2 regions of the Arthrobacter sp. TJ-254 genome follow, and region 2 is predicted to be linked to the other one. Evidence: predicted binding sites of a transcription regulator. Region 2 holds the regulator's gene; the other holds the start of a gene.

Region 1 (12,006 bases), on a different contig from region 2:
GCCTGCTCAAGCTGCTCGTCGGTGATCTCGGTTCCGCCGTCGGAGAGCTTCGGCGACAGGATCATCTGGGTGCCGCCCTCGAGGTCCAGGGCGAGCTTCGGAGCCCAGCTCGCGGAACTCCAGATGGATCCTGCTCCCAGCAGAACTGAAAGGAGGGCTATAAGTACGCCCAGCCAGACGAGTGTCCGTTTGGCTGCCGTGCCCGGGCCGGTACGTGGCATTGGGGATTGTCCTTTGGAATGTGGCGTTTGCGCGCCGTGCCGATCCGTTCCGGCCGCCGGCACGAGGCAGCGGCCGGGAAGGGAATGCTAGTTGTCTTTGTTCCTGTTGTTTTCGCGGTTCAGCCGCTCCACGGTTTCCTCGGGGGTCTCAACCCGCGTGGACTCAAGGGGGTCGCTCTCGGCCGCTGTGGCTCCGGCGCGCCCGGGGGCGTCAACGTCGGCGTCGTCGATGTCTGCGGCCTTCGGCTCCTGGTGCACGACCTTGCTCAGGGCCTGGGTGTGGACCGTTGCTGTGTTGCCCGGGGAGAGTTCGATGACCGCCTTGTTGTTCTCCTGGTCAATCGAGACGATCGTCCCGAACAGGCCGAACTGGGTCATGACCTCGGCACCCGGTTCCATCTGGGTGCGCATCTCCGTTGCCTGCTGCTTGACCTTGCGCTGCTTGCGGAACATCGTGAAAATCAGGAACGCCAGCGCGAGCGGGAGCAGGATGGAGAAAATGTCGAAAGGCTGTTCTTGGGCGGCATTGCCGGCGGTAGCTACTACGTTTGCGAACACAGAGAAGTTCCGTTCCTATCACTCGGGTCGGCGTAAGCGCGCGTAATGAACCGGCGCACACCGCGTATTCTCCCAGTGTAAAGGGAAACACCTCCGGTGAAGCACGGCTCAGCTTCCCGGCCAGTCCCCTGCGGCGAGATCCTCCGCTTCTCCGTCCTCGGGCAGGACGGAGAACAGGTCTTCGGGCATCGCCGCCGCAACGGAGGCCGGCATGGCGAGCCCGAGGTGGCCCCAGGCGGAGGCGGTGGCGATCCTGCCGCGGGGTGTCCTCCCCAGCATCCCCTCACGGACCAGGTACGGTTCGGCAACCGTCTCGACGGTCTCCGGCTCTTCGCCCACGGCGATCGCGAGGGTGGAAAGCCCCACCGGTCCGCCGTTGAACTTGGTGATCAGGGCGGTGAGGACGGCGCGGTCGAGCCGATCAAGGCCCTTTTCGTCGACCTCGTACATGTCGAGGGCCGCACCCGCGCTCCCCGCGTCGATGAGGTCGGTGCCGTGCACCAGGGCCCAGTCCCGCACCCGCCGCAGCAGGCGGTTGGCGATACGCGGGGTTCCCCGGGACCGCCCGGCGATCTCGGCGAAGGCCGCCGAGTTGACCTTCATGTCCATGAGCATTGCGGAACGGCGCAGCACAAGTTCAAGCTCGTCGGTCGAATAGAACTCGAGGTGCCCGGTGAACCCGAAGCGGTCGCGCAGCGGCCCGGGCAGCAGGCCGGCGCGGGTGGTTGCTCCAACGAGTGTGAACGGAGGAAGGTCGAGCGGGATGGCGGTCGCGCCCGGGCCCTTGCCGACGACGATGTCGACGCGGAAGTCCTCCATGGCCATGTAGAGCATTTCCTCGGCGGGCCGGGACATGCGGTGGATCTCGTCGAGGAAGAGGACTTCGCCCTCCGTGAGCGAGGAAAGGATCGCGGCGAGGTCGCCTGCGTGCTGGATCGCCGGGCCCGAGGAGATCCGCAGAGGTGCGTTCATCTCGGCGGCGATGATCATCGCCAGGGTGGTCTTGCCCAGGCCCGGGGGGCCGGAGAGCAGGACGTGGTCAGCGCTGCGCCCGCGCATCCGGGACGCTTCGAGGACGAGGGACAGCTGACGGCGTACGCGTTTCTGGCCGACGAAGTCGTCGAGGTTCTTGGGCCGGAGCGCCGCCTCGACCGCCCGGTCCTCGGGATCGGAACCGGCGGCGACAAGCGGCGCTTCATCGGGGTGTTTGGAGGGGCTCATCAGAGGCTCTTCGTCCGGACCGAACTCCGGGCGCCGTCCTGGCCGAGCCGGCGGAGGGTGAGTTTGAGGATCTGGCCGACGTCGCCGGTGGCGGCGACCTCCGGAGCATCGGCGATTGCCGCGTCGATGGCGGAGCCGGCGTCCTTCTCCGACCAGCCAAGGCCCATCATTGCTGTGAGCACCTGCCCCTGCCAGGTGTTCTTGGGAACGCCCGGCGCCTCAAGCGGCACGAGCTTGCCCGCGAGTTCGAGCACGATCCGGCGGGCACCCTTGGGGCCGATGCCGGGAACCTTGCTGAACGCCTTGTCGTTCCCGGAGGAGGCGGCGATGCGGATGGCCTCGGGTGCGTGGACGGCAAGCACGGCGAGGGCGAGCCGAGGGCCGACACCGCTGATCGCGAGCAGGGTGTCGAACACTTCCCGCTGTTCGGCGTCCTCGAAACCGAACAGGGTCATCGAGTCCTCCCGCACGACCATCGTGGTGAAGACCTGCGCCTGGCTGCCGACCCTCAGTGTCGCCAGCGTCTGCGGGGTGGCCTGGACCTGCATGCCAAAACCGTTGACGTCGAGCACTGCCGACTGCAGGCCGACGTGGGCGACGGTGCCGCGGAGGGAACTGATCATTTCAGGGGGCTCCAAGGAAGGTGGGGTAGGGACGGCCCGAACCAGCGTCCGAACATACTTTCTATTACGTTACCTTCAACCGGGGCGCTCCGCCCGGCGCCACACCGGTGCGGAGTGCTTCCGGGCGCGGGCTCGAGAGGCCTAGCGGCTGCGGCGGGCGCGAGCCTCGGCCTCGGCCCACAGCCGCTGTGCCGGGGTGGCGGCTCCCGCTCCGGCTGCGGCGCCCGCGGCCTGCAGTCCGACTCCCCTGCGCCAGGCGTGGGTGATGGCGAGGGCAAGCGCGTCGGCGGCGTCGGCCGGCCTCGGCGGGGCGTCGAGCCGAAGGATCTTCGTGACCATCTTGGTCACCGCCACCTTGTCGGACTGGCCGTTGCCGGTGACGGCCGCCTTGACCTCGGTCGGGGTGTGAAGGGCAACCGGGATGCCCCGGCGGGCCGCCGCGGCGATGACGACGCCCGACGCCTGGGCCGTGCCCATGACGGTGCTGACATTGAGCTGGCTGAACACCCGCTCGACGGCGAGCACCGCCGGCTTGTGCAGGTCGAGCCACTCATCGACCGCCTCGGCGATCACCAGCAGCCGCTGGTCGAGGCTGCGCCCGGCCTCTGTTCCCACGACCCCGACGGCGACGAGCGTCGAGTGCCGGTTCGGTTCCACATCGACGACGGCGAGACCGCACCGGGTGAGCCCCGGGTCGACGCCCATCACCCTGAAGCTCATGGTGTCCCGGCTCCCGGAGCCCGCCCGCCGGTGCTAATCGTCGCTCTCGAGTTCCGCGAGAACCTCTTCGGAGAGGTCCGCGTTCGAGTAGACGTTCTGCACGTCATCGAGGTCTTCGAGCGCATCGACGAGCTTCAGGAACTTCCGCGCGCCGTCGACGTCGAGCTGCACCTGCATCGAGGGGACGAACTCGGCCTCGTCGGTGTCGTACTCGATGCCGTTCTCCTCGAGGGCGGCGACCACGGCCCGCAGGTCCTGCGGCTCGGAGATGACCTCGAACGTCTCAGCGCCCTCCTTGACCTCCTCTGCGCCGGCGTCGAGCACGGCCATCAGGATGTCGTCCTCCGACAACCCGTTCTTGGGCAGTGTCACAACCCCCTTGCGGGTGAACAGGTAGGAAACCGAACCGGGGTCGGCCACGCTGCCGCCGTTGCGGGTGATGCCAAGGCGCACCTCGGAAGCAGCACGGTTCTTGTTGTCGGTAAGGCACTCGATGAGCAGGGCCGAGCCCTGCGGCCCCCGGGCCTCGTACATGATCGTCTGGTACTCGACGGCGTCGCCGAGCAGCCCGGCGCCGCGCTTTACGGCGCGGTTGATGTTGTCGATGGGGACGGAGGTCTTCTTCGCCTTGGACACCGCCAGCTCAAGACCCGGGTTGCCCGCGAGGTCCGCGCCGCCGGCCCGTGCCGCCACTTCGATGTTCTTGATCAGCTTCGCGAAGGACTTCGCGCGCTTGGCATCGATCGCGGCCTTCTTATGTTTGGTTGTTGCCCACTTAGAGTGCCCCGACATGCTTACGCTTCTCCTCTGATCATTCGAATAAACAACTGATGGACCCGCTGCTCGCCGGTGACTTCCGGATGGAAACTGGTGGCCAACAGGTTGCCTGACCGCACTGCGACAATTCTAGCGACCGCTTCGGACCGTGCGGCGTCGGCCTCGTGCGAGTGGTGCGGCTGCGGGGTCTCCCCCGCCGGGACCTGCGCCAGGACCTGAACCGATTCCCCGACGCTCTCCACCCAGGGCGCCCGGATGAACACGGCGCGCACCGGATCCGCGCCACGGGCACCGCCCGTTTCCTGTAGCCCGGCGAAGTCGAGGTCCGTTTCGAAGGATTCGCGCTGACGGCCGAACGCGTTGCGGCGCACCACCATGTCGAGGCCGCCGAAGGTCTGCTGCGGGTTGCCCTGGCGGTCCGTCGACGGGTCGGCGATCACATTGGCGAGCATGATCATCCCCGCGCAGGAGCCGTAAGCGGGAAGCCCGCCGCCGATCATGTCCTTCAGCGGGCCGGCGAGGTCGAACGACCGCGTCAGCTTGTCGATCGTCGTTGACTCCCCGCCCGGGATGATCAGCCCGTCGATGCCCTTCAGTTCCCCGGGGCGCCGAACACCCGTCGCGGTGCCGCCGAGCGCTTCGATGGTGCGGATGTGCTCGCGGACGTCGCCCTGGACCGCCAGAACGCCGATGCGCACGCCGGAGGTTGAAGAAGGAATCGATGAGGCCATTGGTCAATTCTAGGTTGGACGCCGTGCGATTCCTGAATCCGGGCCGGCGGCCGGTCCTCCCGCCGTTGCGCTAGGTTTAACAGCATGAATCCCCTCAGCGTGCTCGTTGGAAAAGCTGTGCGCCGCGCGTCTCGGCTGCGCGGCGGCGGCTCCGCCCTGCCCGGTCTCGTGGTGGAGCGCATCGACCCGGGCTTCATGGGCCGGGCCCTGTCCTCCCTTGAGCACGGAGTCGTCGTCGTCAGCGGCACGAACGGCAAGACGACCACCACCAAGATGGTCGTGGAACTGCTCGAAGGCCAGGGCCTGAAGGTGTTCACGAACCGCACCGGCAGCAACTTCACCCGCGGTGTCGCTGCGGCCCTGCTGGGCGAGGTGGACTGGCGCGGACGGCTCCGGGCCGATATCGCCGTGCTTGAACTGGACGAGGCCCACGCCGTGCACTTCGTGAACCGCGTGGCGCCCCGGCACTCGCTGCTCCTCAACGTCCTGCGTGACCAGCTCGACCGGTTCGGGGAAATCGACGCGACGACCCGGCTCCTCGAGCAGATCGCCGCGAAGACCACCGGCACCGTCATCCTCAACCGTGAGGATCCGCGGGTGGCGGGCATCGCCCAGACAGTCCGCGGCGCACACGTTGTCTACTTCGGGCTCGATTCCTCGCTGCGGAGCACCTTCCCCAACGACGACGAACTGCGCGGCGCCGCAGGGATCCCCCAGCCCTCCCACCTGCCGGCGGAAGTGGTGCTCGAGAAGGTGGACGGGAATTCGGCGGTCTTCTCGATCGCCGGGGAGTCAGTCGGGACCGACCTGCTGCTCCGCGGCGTCTACAACGTCTTCAATGCGGCTGCCGCCCTCACCGCGGCACGCGTGGTCCTCGGCGACGCGGTCGACCGCGAAGCCCTGCTCGCCTCACTGGCCGCCGTCCAGCCGGCCTTCGGCCGCGGCGAAAGCCTCACCGTCGAGGGCCAGCCCCTGGAACTGGTGCTCGTGAAGAACCCCAGCGGCTTCCGGCTGGGCCTGAAGTCCTTCGACCCGCAGGGCTGCTCCACAATGATCGCGATCAACGACAACTACGCCGACGGGCGGGACATGTCCTGGCTGTGGGACGTCGACTTCGATTCCCTGCGCGCCGGCGGCGTCGACATGGTCTCCGGGGTGCGCGCCTACGACATGGCGCTGCGGCTCAAGTACGACGACGTCGCGGTGGGCGGCGTCGACGTGGACCTCCAGTCGGCGCTGCGGGGCTTCCTCAAAGCCGGCTCCGGCCAACCGAAACGCATCTTCTGCACCTACACGGCCATGCTGGCGATCCGCCGCGAACTTTCGAAAATCACGACCGTCGAGGTGGTTTCCTGATGTCCAAGGGCACAATCAGCATCGTTCAGCTCTACCCGCGCGAAATGAACATCTACGGCGACTGGGGGAACGTCCTGGCGCTCAAGCAGCGCCTCGCCTGGAACGGCTACGACGCCGTGATCTCCGAACACAACGCCGGCGATGACTTCCCGGAGGACGCCGATCTGATCGTCGGTGGCGGCGGCCAGGACAGCGGCCAGCTGGTCATCCAGCAGGACCTCCAGGCGATCGCGCCGCGGCTGCGTGCCCTCGCCGACCACGGCCAGCCGATGCTCCTGATCTGCGGCATGTACCAGCTGTTCGGCAAGTTCTTCCGCACCGTCGACGGCACCGTCATTCCCGGCATCGGCGTGCTCGATCTCGAGACCCGCGGGGGCGAACAGCGCCTGATCGGCAACGTCGTTGCCACGAGCCCGGAATTCGGCGAGATCCATGGCTACGAAAACCACAGCGGGCAGACCTTCCTCGGCACGGGCGTCGCCCCGCTTGCGACGGTGACCAAGGGTGAAGGAAACAACGCCGAGGACAACCATGAGGGCGCCCGCTACAACAACGTCGTCGCCAGCTACCTCCACGGCTCGCTGCTTCCGAAGAACCCGGCGATCGCCGATTTCCTCATCCGCACGGCCGTTGAACGGAAGTACGGCTCCTTCGAACCCGGCGAGGTCGACGACAGCGTAGCGGAACTCGCCCGCCGGCATGCCGCCGCCCGGCCGAGGTGACCCGCCGGCACCGGCCGTGCCGCATCCTTCGGTCCTCCTGATGCGCTCGCCCGCCCCGGCGTGCAAAAGTTGATCCCTATGAGCAACCCTTTCCTTGAGCCGAGCACGCTTCCGTACCAGCTCCCCGATTTCGGCAGCATCCGCGACGAGCACTACCTGCCTGCGTTCGAGGCCGGGTTCGCCGAGCACCTCGCCGAGATCGACGCAATCGTGGACTCCGGCGGGCCCGCGGACTTCACGAACACCGTCGAAGCCCTTGAACGGGCAGGCAGCACCCTGCGTCGGGTGGCAGAAGCGTTCTACAACCGCACGGGGTCCGACTCGACGGAGTCCATCCAGGAGATTGAAAAGCTCGTGGGGCCGCGCGTCGCCGGCCACGAGGACGACATCTACCTGAACCGCCGGCTCTTCGAGCGGCTTTCGCAGGTACCGACGGAAAACCTCGACGCCGAGGCGGTCCGGCTCGTTGACGAATACCGCAGGCGGTTCGTCCGGGCGGGCGCGGAACTCGACGACGCCGCGCAGGAACGGCTGCGGGACCTGAACTCCCAGCTGTCGGAGCTCGGCACCGAGTTTCAGCAGCGGCTGCTGCGCGACACCAACGACGCCGCCGTGCTGCTCACCAGCGCGGAGGAACTCGACGGCCTCTCCCCCGAAGGCATTGCCGCGGTGGCCGGTGCCGCCGAAGCGGCGGGGCACCCCGGCAAGTACCTCCTGGGCCTGATCCTCCCCACCGCCCAGCCCGCCCTCGAACTGCTGGCCAACCGCGACGTACGCCGCCGGCTCCACGAAGCCTCGGTGACCCGGGGATTCCGCGGCAACGAGAACAACACGCTTGGGCTGGCCGCGCGTATGGCCACGCTGCGCGCCGAACGTGCCTCCCTCCTCGGATTCGCCAACTTCGCCGAAGCGGCGACCGACGACCAGACCGCGCCCTCGCTCGACGCAATCCGCACGCGGCTGCGCGAGCTCACCGCCCCGGCAGTGCGCAACGCACGGGCGGAGGCCGCCGAACTGGAGAAGGCGGCAGGGCATCCGATCGAACCCTGGGACTGGGCCTACTACGCGGCGAAGGTGCGCCAGGCCACGTTCGACGTCGACCTCGCTTCCCTGCGCCCCTACTTTGAGCTGGAGCGCGTCCTTTCCGACGGGATTTTCTTCGCCGCCAACCGGCTCTACGGGCTCACCTTCACCGAACGCAGCGACCTGCGCGGCTACCACCCGGAGGTGCGGGTGTGGGAGGTGTTCGAGGCGGACGGCAGCGAGCTCGGACTGTTCCTCGGTGACTACTACACGCGCGACACAAAGAACGGTGGCGCGTGGATGAACTCCTTCGTTGAACAGTCAGCGCTTCAGGGAACGCGCGCGGTGGTGGTGAACAACCTGAACATTCCCAAGCCGGCCCCCGGCGAGCCGACCCTGCTCACCTACGACGAAGTGGTGACCGCCTTCCACGAGTTCGGCCATGCGCTTCACGGACTCCTCTCCAACGTCACCTACCCCTCGCTGTCCGGGACCAACGTGCCCAGGGACTTCGTCGAATACCCCTCGCAGGTCAACGAGATGTGGATGCTCTGGCCGGAGGTCGTCGCAAACTATGCCCGCCATCATGCGACCGGCGAGGAACTGCCGCAGGAAGTGACCGCCCGGCTGAAAGCTGCCCGGACCTGGGGTGAGGGCTTCGCGACTACCGAGTACCTTGGTGCGGCCCTGCTTGACCTCGCCTGGCACAGCCTCGAGGCGGGGACGGAAATCACGGACCCGGAGGCCTTCGAGCGGGAGGCCCTGGAGACGGCCGGACTCGACTTCGCCCTGGTTCCGCCGCGGTACCGCACGGGGTACTTCCGGCACATCTTCGCCGGAGGGTATGCTGCCGGCTACTACGCGTACATCTGGAGCGAGGTGCTCGACGCCGACACGGTCGAGTGGTTCAAATCCTCGGGAGGGCTCACCCGCGCAAACGGGGATTATTTCCGGCGTGAACTCCTCTCCAGGGGCAACAGCCTCGATCCGCTTGAGGCGTTCCGCAACTTCCGCGGGCGCGACGCCGAGATCGGGCCGCTGTTGAAGCGGCGCGGGCTGGACTAGCACCCGATGGTCACGATAGCCCAGTGCCAGCACCTGCAGAGCGCCTGGTTCGCCGCGCTTGCCACAGCGACCGGCGGGAGGACCTTTTCCACCCACGGATGCTCCTGGGCATGGCTTCCCGCCCGGCGTGAACTGATGCTCCTGTTTCCCCAGGAGATCTCACCGGCAGGCATTCGGCCGGCTCTGGCGGAGGGGTCGCGCCTCGGGGCAAAGACGGTCGGGGTCTGGCTTAACGGCGCAGTGAAAAGCACAAGCCTGTCGGGAATGGGTTTCGACCCAGGGTGGCAGCCGTCATGGATGGCCGCTCCGGTGGGCCTCCCGGCGGGGTACGACGACGCCGCCGCCTCGCTCTCCACCGAGGTTCCGGACTACCGGGGGCCGCTGGCGCGGGAACTGAGGGTGGTGCGTTCCCAGCCCCGGCAGGCGTGGCACGCGGAGGCTCGGGTTGAGGGAAACCTCGTGGGGGCCGCGTATTCGTTCTACCCTTCGGGAGTTGTGGGGCTGCGCGGTCTGGGCGGCATCTTTTCCGTCGAGGTGCTGCCGCCGTACCGGCGCCGGGGGCTCGGCACGGCACTGGTCAGCCGGGCGGCGAAGGCCGCCGCGGCCTCCGGTGCCCAGCACCTTGCGGTGAATGCCGCACCGCAGGGGGCGGAGTTCTTCCAGGCCCGGGGGTTCAACCTCGTGGGGCGCGGCAAGACGTTTTGGATGGGTCTCTGAGGACGGCTGCGGGCCCGGCCTCCCCGAGGGGAAGCCGGGCCCGCATACCGCCGCAGGTCCGCTTAGGAGCGGGTCAGGCCGGCCTGGTGCTCGATGCCTGCCTGGTCGACCTTGCGGTGGAAGTGCATCCCCGCCTTGCCGCCGAGGACTGCACCAACGAGGGGAACCAGCACGGCAATGACGAGGGCAATGATTCCGCCCGTGGTCAGTGCCCCCTCATTGATGGGAATGCGGGGGAACCCGTTGATGCTGCCGAGAATGTTGAACTGGCTCCCGGCAACCGCACCGAGGATGGCGAGAACAACAGCGACGACGACGGCCCACAGCCACACTGCGAAGCCCTGCTTGGCGCCGTCGAAGCGGGCCATGCGGCCGGCGACGTACCCTCCGCAGTAATACGCGACGAACAGGATGACCGCCAGCACAATGCCGCTGACGATTCCGACGGTCTGCAGGTCAGAACTGGCCTGGTCGGCCACCTGCCCGGCGTCCGCGTTGTTGGCCACCCCGACCCCTGCCCCGACCGCGGTGAGCAGTGCGGTGAGCAACACGGCGATGCCAGTCGCAGTCATCCAACCAAAGAAGGCTGAGCCAAACTTGATGCCGCCGAACTGCCGCCGTTCCTCGGCAACGAGGTCATCGCGCCGTCCCTTGGGCGTGCTTGCCCCTGCAGCGTTGTGGTGCGTCATTCACTTCTCCTTCTGGTATCTGGTCCTGTCTCAGCAATCCTCCAGCGCGTTCCCGCACCGGCTTCCCAGAGCCGGAAGCCTCTGGATTATTCGACAGCCTACTTACTAGTTATACGAAGAATCTGCCTCGGCGCAACTCAAAGGGGCGGGGGAATAGATGAAAGTCCGCGCGGGAAATTCACTTGACACTCTAGTAGTAAGTTAGCTTGTCATTTTCATGACACGCCCCTAGAGTGGGGTCGGACGCAAGGGAGCCACCGCTCCCGTGAACAGCAGGAGAGGAATCATGATTACTTCCGAACAGCTGAACCGCCTGGCCGAGGGCCGGGGCAAGGTCTACACCGATGACGGACAGAAGCTTGGCTCCGTAGGCCAGCTCTACGTCGACGACGAGACGGGCAATCCGAGCTGGGTCACTGTGAACACGGGCCTTTTCGGAACATCCGAATCGTTTGTCCCGCTTGAGGCGGCCACGGTCGATGGAGACGACATCCGGGTCCCCTACAGCAAGGACCTCGTCAAGGACGCACCGAACCTCGAAGGCGACGGCCACCTGAGCCCCGAGGAGGAGGACCGTCTCTACCGGCACTACAGCCTCGGCGGACGGAGCGGCACGGACATCTCCAACGGAACCGGGACTGCCCGCACCGATCGTGACGCAACCGCTGGTGCCCCCAGGGACGCGGTCGGGCACGACACCTCTGGCCCGACGACGGACGAAGCCATGACGCGCTCGGAGGAGCAGCTCCGCGTCGGCACCGCCACACGCGAATCGGGACGTGTCCGCCTGCGCAAGTACGTCGTCACCGAGAACGTGACGAAGACTGTTCCGGTGTCGGAGGAGCGCGTGCGCCTGGAGCGGGAGCCGATCACCGACGCCAACCGCGACCAGGCCCTTGCCGGTCCCGCGATCAGCGAAGAGGAACACGAGGTCGTGCTCCACAAGGAGACCCCCGTGGTCCAGAAGGAGGCGGTCCCCGTCGAGCGCGTGCGGCTCGACAAGGAGACCGTGACCGGACAGGAAACCGTGAGCGAGGAAGTCCGCAAAGAGCAGATCGAACCGGACGGAATCGACGGCAGGAACGTACGCGGCAGCTAGTCTCCGCGAAAACGAAAGGGAGGGGTGCAGCCAGCCGGCTGCACCCCTCCCTTTCGTTGTGCCGGCGCCACGGCGCCGCGCCTGTTACCAGCCGCGCTCGGCCAGGCGGTGGGGCTGCGGGAGCTCGTCGACGTTGATGCCGACCATCGCTTCGCCCAGGCCGCGGGAGACCTTGGCGACCATGTCCGGGTCGTCGTGGAAGGTCGTGGCCTTCACGATGGCGGCGGCGCGCTCGGCCGGGTTGCCGGCCTTGAAGATGCCCGAACCGACGAACACGCCGTCGGCGCCGAGCTGCATCATCATTGCGGCGTCGGCCGGCGTCGCGATCCCACCTGCAGTGAACAGGACCACGGGAAGCTTGCCCTCACGGGCGACTTCCTTCACCAGCTCGTAGGGCGCCTGGAGTTCCTTTGCGGCTACGTACAACTCGTCCTCGGCCATCGAGGAAAGCCGCGCGATTTCGGAGCGGATCTTCCGCATGTGC
Region 2 (12,006 bases):
TGTCGAAAGCGAAGCGCGCAGCCGGCCGACGAGATCCCTCACTGCGGTCGGCGACAGTCCCGCCTTCAGGCGAACCTCCATGCGCAGCTCCGGACCGGTTCCGCCGCCGGAGGCAAGCCTACCGTCCGCCGCCCGCGCCGCCACGCCGGAACCTGCACCCAGGCGGACCTCAAGGATGTCAGCCTCCCCGGCGCTGACCGGGGAGACCACGCCCGTGAGCGCAGGGTCGCGGTAGGACGGGATCCACCGCGTCTGCTGGGCCAGCGCCCACAACCCCGGTCGGCGCACAACAAACGTGAAATCGGCCCCGGGATCGATGACGAGCAGTTCGGCGTTTTCCGCCACCGCCGCAAGCGCCGCGCGTGCGGCGTAGGCCGCCACGGGGCGGGCCTCGGGATGCCATGCCTGGAGCGCCGCGTTGGAGCTGAACACCGGAAGCGCCGTCCGCCCGCCGGGGGCCTTCAGCGTGACAAGGGCCATATCCGCTTCCTTGTCCGAAGCTCCCCCGACCCCCACGGCGGCCTCGGCGAGCTGGGCGACGATGGGAATGAAGACCCGCACCGATCCGAGCGCCGCAACCACGTCCTCTTCAGTACCGGTGCCCTCCAGCAGGGCCTCGACCGCGGCCGTGTAGGCCGGAGCGGCGGTGCCGTCGTCGGCGTCGAAGTTGTGCAGCGGGTTGCCCCCGCCGGAGAGGTCGCGGCCGGCCCACGGCCTGCCGGCTGAATCCGTGAGGTTGCCGGCGAGGGCGGCGGCGATATGCGCCGGGAGCTCCCTCCCTGTCACCCGCGGGGTTCCGGGCGTCCCGCGACGTCGAGCGCCTCGGGAAGGGTGAAGGCGCCGGCGTAGAGCGCCTTGCCGACAATGGCTCCCTCAAGCCCCCTGGGAACCATCTGGCGCAGGACGGCGATGTCGTCGAGGCTTGAAATTCCGCCGGAAGCCACGACAGGGCGCGAGGTCCGCTCGAGCACCTGCTGCAGCAGTTCGACGTTCGGCCCGCGGAGGGTTCCGTCCTTCGTCACGTCCGTCACCACGTACCGCGCGCATCCGGCGTCCTCGAGCCGCTCCAGGACCTCCCAGAGGTCGCCGCCCTCTTGGGTCCAGCCGCGGGCGGCAAGGGTGGTGCCGCGCACGTCGAGACCGACGGCGATCGCGTCGCCGTACCGCGCGATCGCGCTTGCGGTCCATTCCGGGTTCTCCAGCGCGGCGGTTCCGAGGTTGACGCGTTCGGCGCCTAGCTCCAGGGCCGATTCCAGGGAACGGTCGTCGCGGATTCCGCCCGACAGTTCAACCCTCACGTCAAGCTTGCGCACCACGCGCTCCAGCAGCGCGGCGTTCGAGCCGCGCCCGAAGGCGGCGTCGAGGTCCACCAGGTGAACCCATTCGGCGCCGGCGTCCTGCCAGGCCATGGCCGCGTCAAGCGGATCACCGTAGCTGGTTTCACTGCCCGCCTCCCCCTGGACCAGGCGCACGGCCTGGCCGTCGGCGACGTCCACTGCGGGAAGGAGTTCGAGGCTGGGAGTCTCGGTGAAGGGGCTCATTTTCTTCTTTCGACGGGCTTATCGGGAGGGTTGCGGTCGGGTCATCCGGGCAGGGTGAAGAGGTAGGCACCGACCAGGGCCATGCCCGCGAGGACCCAGAAACTGATGCTGAGGGCTTTGGGCAGGCCCTGGCTCCGGAAGGAGATGGCGCCGCCGATCAGCAGACCGGCCAGACCCATCATGAGGACGCTGAGCACGGCTACCGGAGTCCCTTGGTCCAGTTGCTCAACAGCTGTGCCCCGGCGTCGCCGGATTTCTCGGGGTGGAACTGGGTGGCGCTCAGGGGCCCGTTTTCGACGGCGGCGATGAATTCTCCGCCGTGGTCGGCCCACGTCACCTGCGGCGGCCGCATGTCCGGCTGCGTCACCTCGAAGTCCCACCGCTGCACGCCGTAGGAGTGGACGAAGTAGAAGCGTTCGTCTTCAATGCCGTCGAACAGGGCCGACCCGGCGGGCGGCCGGACCGTGTTCCAGCCCATGTGCGGGACGACGTCGGCCTTGAGCCGCTCGACGTTGCCCGGCCATTCCCCCATTCCGGGGGTACGCACACCATGCTCGACGCCCTCGTCGAAGAGGATCTGCAGTCCCACGCAGATGCCAAGGACGGGACGGCCTCCGGCGACGCGCCGGCCGATCATCCTCAGGGCGTCGACGTCCTTGAGCCCCTTCATGACGGCCGCGAACGCCCCTACGCCAGGCACGAGGAGGCCGTCGGCGTTCAGTACGTCGTCAGCCTTGGCGCTGAGGGTGACCTCCGCGCCGACCCTTTCGAGGGCGCGCACCACCGACCGGACGTTGCCCGAGCCGTAGTCAAGCACTGTCACCTTGGACACTGTTACAACGCGCCTTTCGTTGAGGGAATCCCGGTGACCCGGGGATCGGTTTCGATTGCGGCCCGCAGTGCGCGGGCGAACGCCTTGAACTGCGCTTCGACGATGTGGTGCGGATCCCGTCCGGCAAGCACATTGAGGTGGAGGCAGATCCGGGCATGGAGCGCTATGGCTTCGAAGACGTGGCGGGTGAGCGACCCGGTGAAGTGCCCGCCGATCAGGTGGTACTCCTGGCCGGCCGGTTCTCCGCCGTGCACGAGGAACGGCCGTCCGGAGATGTCGACGACGGCATGGGCCAGGGCCTCATCCAAGGGAACGGTCGCCTCCCCGAAGCGGCGGATCCCCGCCTTGGTGCCCAGCGCCTCGTAGAGCACCTCGCCGAACGCGATCGCCGTGTCCTCGACCGTGTGGTGAACATCGATATGAGTGTCGCCCGTTGACTTCACGGTGAGGTCGATCAGTGAATGCTTCGCGAGGGCGGTGAGCATGTGGTCGAAGAACGGCACCGTCGTGCTGATGTCGGATTCACCGGTGCCGTCGAGGTTCACTTCGACGAAGACGCTCGATTCGCTGGTGATCCGCTCAATCCGGGCAGTGCGGCCGGCGGAGATCTGCACGGTCATGACGGTCCTTCGTGTTGGGGAAAATTCGAAACTGCGCCGCCCGCCGGTGGCCGGCGGCAGCACACATACCTACAAGTCTAGGAGACGACGGTCAAAGCAGCCGTTTCAGGGCGTCAAGGAACACCGAAGTCTCGGCTTCCGTCCCCGCGGTGACCCTCAGGTGGTTTGGAATGCCCACGTCGCGGATGAGCACCCCCGCCTCCAGGAGCCCCTGCCAGACCCGCCGCGGCTCCGGCAGCCCTCCGAAGAGGACGAAGTTGGCATCCGAGGGAACAGGGGCCAGGCCCATGGCGCCGAGCTCCGAAACGATGCGGTCGCGCTGGCCCTTGATCGCCTCGACGTTCGCCAGGAGGGTCGACGCGTGGGTCAGGGCCGCGTTGGCGGCAGCCTGGGTGATGGCTGAAAGGTGGTAGGGAAGCCGCACCAGGCGCAGGGCGTCGGCGATCTCCGGGGCCGCGGCAAGGTAGCCGAGGCGGGCTCCGGCGAGGGCGAACGCCTTGCTCATGGTGCGCGAGACGATGAGGCGCTCGCGTCCCGGGAGCAGCGTGAGCGCGCTGGGAGTGCCCTCATGGGCGAACTCGGCGTAGGCCTCGTCAACGATGATGATGGCTTTCGCCTCCTCCCCCGCCGCGTAGGCGGCCTCGACGACATCGGGGCCCAGCGCGGTTCCGGTCGGATTGTTCGGCGAGCACAGGAAGACCACATTGGCCCCGGTGGTGCGGACGGCATCGGCCACCTCCTCCGCGCCGATATTGAATGAGGCGTCGCGGTCCGCCGTCACATAGCGGGTGTCGGTGGCGCCGGCGAGCAGGGGATACATCGAGTACGTGGGGGGAAAACCGATCGCTGTGCGTCCGGGCCCGCCGAAGGCCTGGAGGATCTGCTGGAGGATTTCGTTCGACCCGTTCGCGGCCCAGACCTGATCGGGCGTGAGTCCGTGGCCGAGATATGTGGCGAGATTGGCCCGGAGCTCGGAGAACTCGCGGTCCGGGTAGCGGTTGAGTCCCACCGCCGCGCTGCTTACCGCTTCGACTATTGCCGCATGCACATCCATGGGAACGCCGTGGGTGTTCTCGTTGACGTTGAGCAGGATGGGGACGTCGAGCTGCGGGGCCCCGTACGGGTGCAGCCCCACGAGGTTTTCTCGGAGCGGGAGGCGGGACAGGGACTCAAGGCGGTCGGTCACCCTCCGAGTTTAAGGGACGGCCCGGCCGCTGCGGCAATCTGAAACCGTAGGATCGCGGACGGCTGAATCGGACAGGCTGAATTGAAGCGGCGTGGATCGGGCCGGCAGGGTCACCGGGCGACGGGCACCGCGACGGCCTGGCCAGCCTGGACAACCGAGGATCCGAGGTTGTTCAGCTCGACGATGTCCGAAACCACGTCGCGGGGGTCGCGCTCGGGGGCGAATTCGGCGGCCAGCGACCAGAGGGTTTCACCGGGGGCGACGTTGACGCTGACTGTCTCGGTCAATGCTCCGGCGGTCGTTTCGGCTTTAGCCGGGGCGGTGAGGGCCGCGGCGAGGAACACGAGGGCCGCAACGACAAGCACCACGGGCGCGCCGATGAGCAGCAGCCGGCCCCGGCGCGTGAGCCGCAGGGGGCTGTTCAGTTGGGCCGCCCCGCTTCTGGCTGCGGGCCGTCGAGCGGCCGTTCCGGCGAGTGGGACTGTTGTTGCGGTCATGACGTGCACCTCTTCTGGAGTTTCGAATACATCCAACCTGTGCCGAGCTTTTATTAGAACAAGTCTTCTATTTCCGTACTGGTTATTCTTAGCACTTGTCATCGAACTTTGTCGAGACTCGCTCGAATATATGTTTGAAAACACGGTGGTACTGGCCTAGCGTTGAGGTCAGGCGGAGCAGGAATCCGAAGTGGGTGGACCGGGCCCTGTTTCCGCCACGACCCACAAGACCAGACGCCACCGACAAAACAGGTCCATGCGGGCCGGCGGGGGCAGGGCAGGACACGGAAGGACAGGCCAGTGGCACAGCAGAGCACGGCAGGGAGCGGGGCGCCGGGCGCGCCGCAGGCCGGAGCGTCGGCGGAGGCAGCCGGCCCGGTCGCCGATCCGGTGGCCACACCGCTGCGCGGCAGGCCGCGTGGACGCACGGTGCCCAAGGGGCTGAGCCCGCGGCAGATGAAGATCCTCGAGACGATCCAGCGGTCGATCGCTGCGAACGGGTATCCGCCGTCAATGCGCGAAATTGGTGACACCGTGGGGCTCGCCAGCCTTTCGAGCGTCACCCACCAGCTTTCCCAGTTGGAGCGGCTCGGTTATCTGCGGCGCGACCCGAAGCGCCCGCGCGCCATGGAGGTGCTCCTTCCGCTGACCCTGGGCGACCGGCCCGCGGCTGCGGCAGGGCAGCCGGGAGCCGCGGAGCAGGGCCTGCGCACGCTGGAGTTCCCGGCGGCCGTCGACACGGCCCTCGTGCCGCTGGTGGGGCGGATCGCCGCGGGCGGTCCGATCCTGGCTGACCAGGTGGTCGAGGACGTCATGCCGCTGCCGCGCCAGCTCGTGGGGCACGGAGAGCTGTTCATGCTCAGGGTTTCCGGGGACTCGATGATCGACGCCGCAATCTGCGACGGTGACTGGGTTGTGGTCCGCCGGCAGCAGAGCGCCCAGAACGGCGACATTGTTGCGGCGCTGCTCGACGATGAGGCGACGGTGAAGACCTTCCGCCAGCGCGACGGGCACACCTGGCTGCTCCCCCAGAACACCCGGTACGAACCGATCCTTGGCGACCACGCAAGCATCATGGGCAAGGTCGTTTCGGTGATGCGCGCCCTCTAGGCCGGACGCGGGGGCGTTCTGGCTCGCTGCCTGACCGGCCGGGCGAGGCGGCCCGGCCGGCCTGGCGGGCTGGACATTGAGGTTCCCGCCCGCCGGGCTCAGCGCACTCCGGCCGAAAGCCTTTCGAGGATTCCCAGCGCCGTGGGCCGGTCGGTGGTCGACCAGAAGGGCGGCATTGCCGCCCTGAGGAACGACCCGTACCGCGCATTGGCCAGCCGCGAATCGAGGACAGCGACAACGCCCCGGTCTCCGCTGGCACGGATCAGCCGTCCCGCGCCCTGCGCCAGGCGCACAGCGGCGTGGGTCGCCGACACGCTCATGAACCCGTTGCCCCCCGCCCGCGCGACGGCCCGCGTGCGTGCCGTCATCAGCGGATCATCAGGCCGTGGGAACGGGATGCGGTCGATCACCACGAGCCGGCAGGACGAGCCGGGCACGTCCACGCCCTGCCACAGCGACATCGTCCCGAACAGGCAGGTGTCCGGTTCCTCGGAGAACTGCTTCACCAGCGACGACAGGGAGGACTCCCCCTGGCACAGGATTTCGAACCCAAAGCGGGGGCGCAGGGCCTCGGCGGCCTCCTCGGCGGCACGCCTCGAGGAGAACAGCCCGAGCGCTCCCCCGTTTGAGGCCTTCAGCAGGGCCGCGAGCTCTTCCAGCTGGGCCTCCGAGGTGCCGCGTTCGGGTTTTGGGAGGTCCTTGGCCACGTAGAGCACGCCCTGCCGGGGGTAGTCGAACGGGCTGCCGACGTCCACGCCCGTCCAGGAAGGGGCGCCTGTCCCGGTGAGGCCCAGCGATCCCGCCACCGGGCCGAATTCGGAGCCGATCGCAAGGGTGGCCGAGGTGAGGACGACCGTATGGTCGGCAAAGAGCCCCTCACGCAGCCGTGCCGCAACCGACAGCGGAGCCACGTTGAGCGTTGCGGGGGCGCTTTCGTCAACCTGCGCGTACCCCGCGCCGGGGGTGAAGGTGCTGGGCCGCGAGGCCCAGACGACCTCGTTCGCTGCCGCCGCCCCGAGGAGCCGTTCCGACAGTTCGAAGACGACGAGCAGCCGCGAGCGGGCGAGCTGCCTGCCGCCGTCGGCGTCGGCGGCCTCGGACTTCCCGTCCGGCTTGATGTCCGACATCGCCGCACGCGAGGCTTCACGCACCTGGTCAAGCACCTGCTCGAGTTCCTCGGACAGGGGGCCCGGCATCAGCCCCGACTGCAGGCCCGCCGTCGCGGCTTCGAGGGCGCGCCCGGCGGAATCGAGCGGGTCGGTGCGGATCGAGGCGTGGCGCCGGGCCGCCGTGGCGGCGGCACTGACCATCGACGCGGACAGCGCACCGGAGACCGCGCCGGTCACCCTGTCATACAGTTCGTGTGCCTCGTCGATCACCACGACGTCGTAGTCGGGCAGCACCGCGATGCCCTCGAAGGCGCTGATGGCAAGCAGCGCATGGTTGGTGATGACGATGTCGGCCGATGCCGCCTTCTCCCGTGCCTTCTCGCTGAAGCACTCGGCGGCCATCGGACACTTCTGCGCGCCGAGGCACTCCATGCTGCTGACGGAGACCTGCCGCCAGGCGCGGTCGCTCACCCCGGGCACCAGCTCGTCGCGGTCTCCGGTCGCTGTGTCCTCGGCCCACTCGCGCAGCCGCACCACTTCGCGCCCGAGAGCGCTGGCGGGGCCTCCTGGTGCGGCACCGGGTGCCGGATGCGGAGCCGCGGTGTCCTCGCCGAGCGAGAAGAGGGTGTCGCGGGCGTCCTCCTCCGGGAACCCTCCCCCGAGCTTGTGCTTGCACACATAGTTCGCCCGGCCCTTCAGCAGCGCCACATCCACGGGGCGCGGCAGGGAGGGCCCGACCGCCTTCAGCAGGCGGGGCAGGTCGCGCCCGACGATCTGCCCCTGAAGGGCGAGGGTAGCGGTGGAAACCACCGAAGGTTTTTCGCTGTCAAGGGCATGGGCGATCAGGGGAAGCAGATACGCGAGGGACTTTCCGGTGCCGGTTCCGGCCTGGACGAGCAGATGGTCGCCGGTGTCGATGGCGTCGGTGACCCGGCGTGCCATCTCGTGCTGCCCTGCCCGGTTCTCTCCACCCATTGCCGCAACGGCGGCATCGAGCAGCTGCAGTGCCAAGGGCTCCTGCGCGTCACTCATGCCGCAGGTACGGCTCCAGTTCCGCAGCCAGGCCTTCCTTCACCATCACCTCGAGGCGGGTACCCTCTTCCCCATGGTCGAGGGTGAGGATCTCGGCATCCTCATCGTGGAGCCTGCTGATGATTTCACCGTGCTCATACGGAACCATCAGCTCGAGCTTCACGCCCGGCCGCGGGATGGCCGAAGAGATCAGGGCCTTGAGCTCATCGATGCCCTCGCCCGTGCGGGCCGAGACGACGACGTTGCGCGGCTCCCGCTGGCGCAGGCGCTCGACGACGAAGGGATCCGCCGCGTCGGCCTTGTTGAGGACCACGATCTCGGGGATGTTGCGTGCCTCGACATCGGCCAGCACGGCCCGCACCGCCGCGATCTGCCCCTCCGGATCGGGGTGGGACGCGTCCACGACGTGGAGGATCACATCGGAGTCGGCGACCTCCTCGAGCGTCGAGCGGAAGGCCTCAATGAGCTGGGTGGGAAGCGACCGGACGAAACCGACCGTGTCGGCGAGCGTGTAGCCGATGCCGTCGGGGGTCTCCGCCTTGCGCACCGTCGGGTCAAGGGTTGCGAACAGCGCGTTCTCGACGAGCACGCCGGCGTCGGTAAGCCGGTTCAGCAGCGAGGACTTGCCCGCGTTGGTGTACCCGGCGATGGCGACCGAGGGCACCTGGTTGCGCCGCCGGTTCGACCGCTTGGTCTCCCGCGCAGGCTTCATTCCGGCGATTTCACGACGCAGCTTCGCCATCCGGGTGCGGATCTTCCGCCGGTCGAGTTCGATCTTCGTCTCACCGGGGCCGCGGGATCCCATACCCGCGCCGGCGCTTCCGACCTGGCCGCCGGCCTGACGGGACATTGACTCGCCCCAGCCGCGCAGGCGCGGCAGCAGGTATTCGAGCTGGGCCAGTTCGACCTGGGCCTTGCCTTCGCGCGACTTGGCGTGCTGGGCGAAGATGTCGAGGATCAGGGCGGTGCGGTCGATGACCTTGACCTTGACGATGTCTTCGAGGCCGCGGCGCTGCGAGGGCGACAGTTCGCTGTCGACGATGACGGTGTCGGCGCCGGTGGCCGCGACGATCCCCTTGAGCTCCTGGGCCTTTCCGGACCCGAGGAAGGTTCCGGGGTCGGGCTTGAGGCGCCGCTGGACGATGCCGTCGAGCACTTCGGATCCTGCGGTCTCCGCAAGGGCTGCGAGCTCCTGGAGCGAGTTCTCGGCGTCCTGGGCGGTGCCGTCGCTCCACAGCCCGGCAAGAACCACGCGCTCAAGGCGCAGCTGCCGGTACTCGACCTCGGTGACGTCTTCGAGTTCGGTGGAAAGACCGGCGACGCGCCGCAGGGCGTGCCGTTCGGCGAGGTCCTGCTGGTCGCCGTCGAAGCTTGAGTATTCCGCCGCTTCCCCCGAGAGCGCCTGGGCCCGGGAGCGCCAGGTTGTTGCACCGGATTCTGGGTCGGGCTGCTTCAGCGCAGCTGCCGATTTAGAGACGACCGCCTCGTCGTGAGCGAGAATGCGGTCAATGACGGCTTGGATCTCTTCGGGGCCCATGTCGGCTCCGGCGGATCCTCCGTGATTCGTGGTCATAGTCTCCCTTGTAATGGTGTTACTCAATGGTAGTAGCAGGTGCGCGGGCCGTGCAGTAAATTCACTCAGCGCGGAACGCGCCCGTCCGGGGCGCAACCGGCGGGCACTAGGCTTGGAGGTTATGGAATCCCAGCACTATTTCAGCGCCACGCCAGCCGGGCCGGACATCCGGCGCCCGTTGTCTGTGGTCCTCAACGGGGAGCGCCGCGACCTCGTGACCTCGAAGGGGCTGTTCAGCCCCGACGGCATCGACAAGGGCACGGCGATCCTGCTGGGTTCAGTGCCGGCTCCCGGCGGGTCGAGGCTGCTTGATGTCGGCTGCGGGTGGGGTCCGCTGGCGTTGACCCTCGCGCTCCGGGCTCCCGAGGCGCAGGTCTACGCCGTAGACGTCAATGAGCGGGCCATCGCGCTCACCCGGGAGAACGCCGCCCGCCTCGGGCTCGGCAACGTGAATGCCTCGGCCCCCGACGACGTTGACGCCGGCCTGAAGTTCGACACCATCTGGTCAAACCCGCCGATCCGCATTGGCAAACCCGAGCTCCATGCCCTGTTGCTGCGCTGGCTGCCACGGCTCGCCCCGGACGGCGATGCGTGGCTGGTGGTCCAGAAGAACCTCGGCGCCGATTCCCTGCAGCGGTGGCTCGCCGAATCCCTGCCCGAGGGGTTCACCGTCCGGCGGGCCGACACCTCGAAGTCCTTCCGGATCCTCAACGTCCACCGGCCGGGGCGCTGATTCAGGCGTCTCAGGCGTCGAGGAGGGTCCCCTGCGCCACGAGCACGGCGGGTCCGCTGAGCTGGACGTGCTCGCGGCCGTCGGCACCGACCGAGAAGACGACGCCGACCTCGCCGCCGGGCACCCTCACGCTCCAGTGCGTTGGCGAGGCCTCCCCGGCCCAAAAGCGCGTCGCGGCAGCTGCGGCGCAGGCTCCGGTTCCGCAGGACTGCGTCTCCCCCACTCCGCGCTCGTGGACGCGCATCGCCACGCGCCCCACGCCGTCCTCGACAAGCGGTTCGAGAGGCACGACGAATTCGACATTGGTTCCGGCCGGAGGCACCGGCTGGACGGCGGGGGCCTGAGCCAGGTTGGCGGCGGCAAGTTCGTCGAGGCCGGCCAGCGCGACGACCGTGTGCGGGTTCCCCATGCTGATCGACAGGGCGGGCCGCGGCACGTCGAGGCCGTCCGTCTCAACGAGGGCGTCAGTGGCCCGGGCGGCCGCCTGGTCGGGGTTGGCGAACGCCCACGGGCCCATGTCCACCGAGTACCCGTTGCCTGACCGCGAGACGACCTTGACCCCGGCCCGGGTGCCGACGGAGAGCGTCGCCCCGTCCTCGAGGCTGACGGCGCCCTGGTGGATCAGGAAGTGGACGAACACCCGGACGCCGTTGCCGCACATCTCGGAGACGGAGCCGTCGGCGTTGCGGTAGTCCATGAACCACTCGGCCTCGGGCGCGGCTGTCAGGAGCGCCCGGCCCTCCGGAAGCCTGTCGGAGCGGATCGCCCGGATCAGCCCGTCGGCGCCCACCCCGCGGTGGCGGTCGCATACGGCGGCCACGGACTCCTGGGCCAGCTCGAGCGCGCCCTCGGGGTCGAACAGCAGCACGAAGTCGTTCCCCGTGCCGTGGCCCTTCATGAACGACGCCCCCGCCAGCGTCCGGCGCGGGCCCGCCTTACGTTCTTCCACTGGGGTACTCATCCTTCTAGGATAGGGCGCCGGCGCCCCGGACGGCGTCCAGGGCCCGTTCAAGCAGGTCCGGGGCCCGCCAGTCGAGCCACTGCACGCGGGGGTCGCCGCGGAACCAGGTGAGCTGGCGGCGCGCGAATTTCCGGGTGGCGCTGATCGTGTCTTCGACCGCCTCGGTTTCGCTGAGGGTGCCGTCGAGAACCTGCAGGAACTGCCCGTATCCGAGTGCGCGCGAGGCGGTGCGGCCCTCCCGGAGCCCCCGCTCCGAAAGGTTGCGCACCTCCTCCAGCAGCCCGGCGCGGACCATGGCGTGGACCCGTTCACCCAGCCGCTCCCGCAGCTCGGCGCGGTCGACGGCCAGGCCCACCTGCACGGCCGGCTGGTGGTACTCCCGCTTGGGCATGAAGGAGCTGAAGGGGCGCCCGGTCACCTCAAGGACTTCCAGCGCGCGGATCAGCCGGCGGTCGTCGGCGATGCGCGCGGCCGACTCCGGGTCCGCGGCGGCGAGCCTGGACCGAAGCGCCGGGGCGCCGTCACGGGCGAGCTCCCGCTCAAGGCGCTCGCGCACCGGGGGGCTCGTGCCCGGGAATTCGAGGCGGTCGAGGGCGGCCCTCACGTAGAGGCCGGACCCGCCGACGAGGATGGGGATCCGGCCGCGGCCGCGGATCCCGTTGATCGCCTGCCGGGCGTCGTGCTGGTAGTCGGCGACACTTGCCTCGTCGCGGACATCGAGGACGTCGAGGAGGTGGTGCTGCACCCCGCGGCGTTCCCCGACGGGCACCTTCGCGGTGCCGATGTCCATTCCCCGGTAGAACTGGAGGGCG

Evidence for each region. Region 2 encodes LexA, which represses DNA repair genes until DNA is damaged. Its sites were predicted from a motif close to TCGAACANNTGTTCGA; they were not measured.
Region 1: a site for LexA is predicted at 2,672-2,687, ahead of ruvA (Holliday junction branch migration protein RuvA). Genes of this name have one in related genera too.

The regions. Positions count from the first base shown of each region.
Region 1 is NZ_JBZCNF010000005.1:72,822-84,827, forward strand. It holds gene secD (protein translocase subunit SecD) at 1-221, opposite strand, end outside; gene yajC (preprotein translocase subunit YajC) at 309-779, opposite strand; gene ruvB (Holliday junction branch migration DNA helicase RuvB) at 888-2,000, opposite strand; gene ruvA (Holliday junction branch migration protein RuvA) at 2,000-2,623, opposite strand; gene ruvC (crossover junction endodeoxyribonuclease RuvC) at 2,765-3,343, opposite strand; gene AC4D14_RS14595 (YebC/PmpR family DNA-binding transcriptional regulator) at 3,377-4,135, opposite strand; gene pdxT (pyridoxal 5'-phosphate synthase glutaminase subunit PdxT) at 4,138-4,851, opposite strand; gene AC4D14_RS14605 (Mur ligase family protein) at 4,936-6,207, shown strand; gene AC4D14_RS14610 (type 1 glutamine amidotransferase) at 6,207-6,929, shown strand; gene AC4D14_RS14615 (M3 family metallopeptidase) at 7,008-9,017, shown strand; gene AC4D14_RS14620 (GNAT family N-acetyltransferase) at 9,024-9,734, shown strand; gene AC4D14_RS14625 (hypothetical protein) at 9,797-10,423, opposite strand; gene AC4D14_RS14630 (DUF2382 domain-containing protein) at 10,710-11,522, shown strand; gene pdxS (pyridoxal 5'-phosphate synthase lyase subunit PdxS) at 11,607-12,006, opposite strand, start outside.
Region 2 is NZ_JBZCNF010000006.1:41,447-53,452, forward strand. It holds gene AC4D14_RS16480 (SseB family protein) at 1-786, opposite strand, end outside; gene priA (bifunctional 1-(5-phosphoribosyl)-5-((5-phosphoribosylamino)methylideneamino)imidazole-4-carboxamide isomerase/phosphoribosylanthranilate isomerase PriA) at 783-1,541, opposite strand; gene AC4D14_RS16490 (hypothetical protein) at 1,583-1,738, opposite strand; gene hisH (imidazole glycerol phosphate synthase subunit HisH) at 1,741-2,373, opposite strand; gene hisB (imidazoleglycerol-phosphate dehydratase HisB) at 2,376-2,993, opposite strand; gene AC4D14_RS16505 (histidinol-phosphate transaminase) at 3,085-4,179, opposite strand; gene AC4D14_RS16510 (LysM peptidoglycan-binding domain-containing protein) at 4,290-4,676, opposite strand; gene lexA (transcriptional repressor LexA) at 5,067-5,786, shown strand; gene AC4D14_RS16520 (ATP-dependent DNA helicase) at 5,885-7,927, opposite strand; gene hflX (GTPase HflX) at 7,920-9,500, opposite strand; gene AC4D14_RS16530 (class I SAM-dependent methyltransferase) at 9,622-10,233, shown strand; gene dapF (diaminopimelate epimerase) at 10,244-11,194, opposite strand; gene miaA (tRNA (adenosine(37)-N6)-dimethylallyltransferase MiaA) at 11,199-12,006, opposite strand, start outside.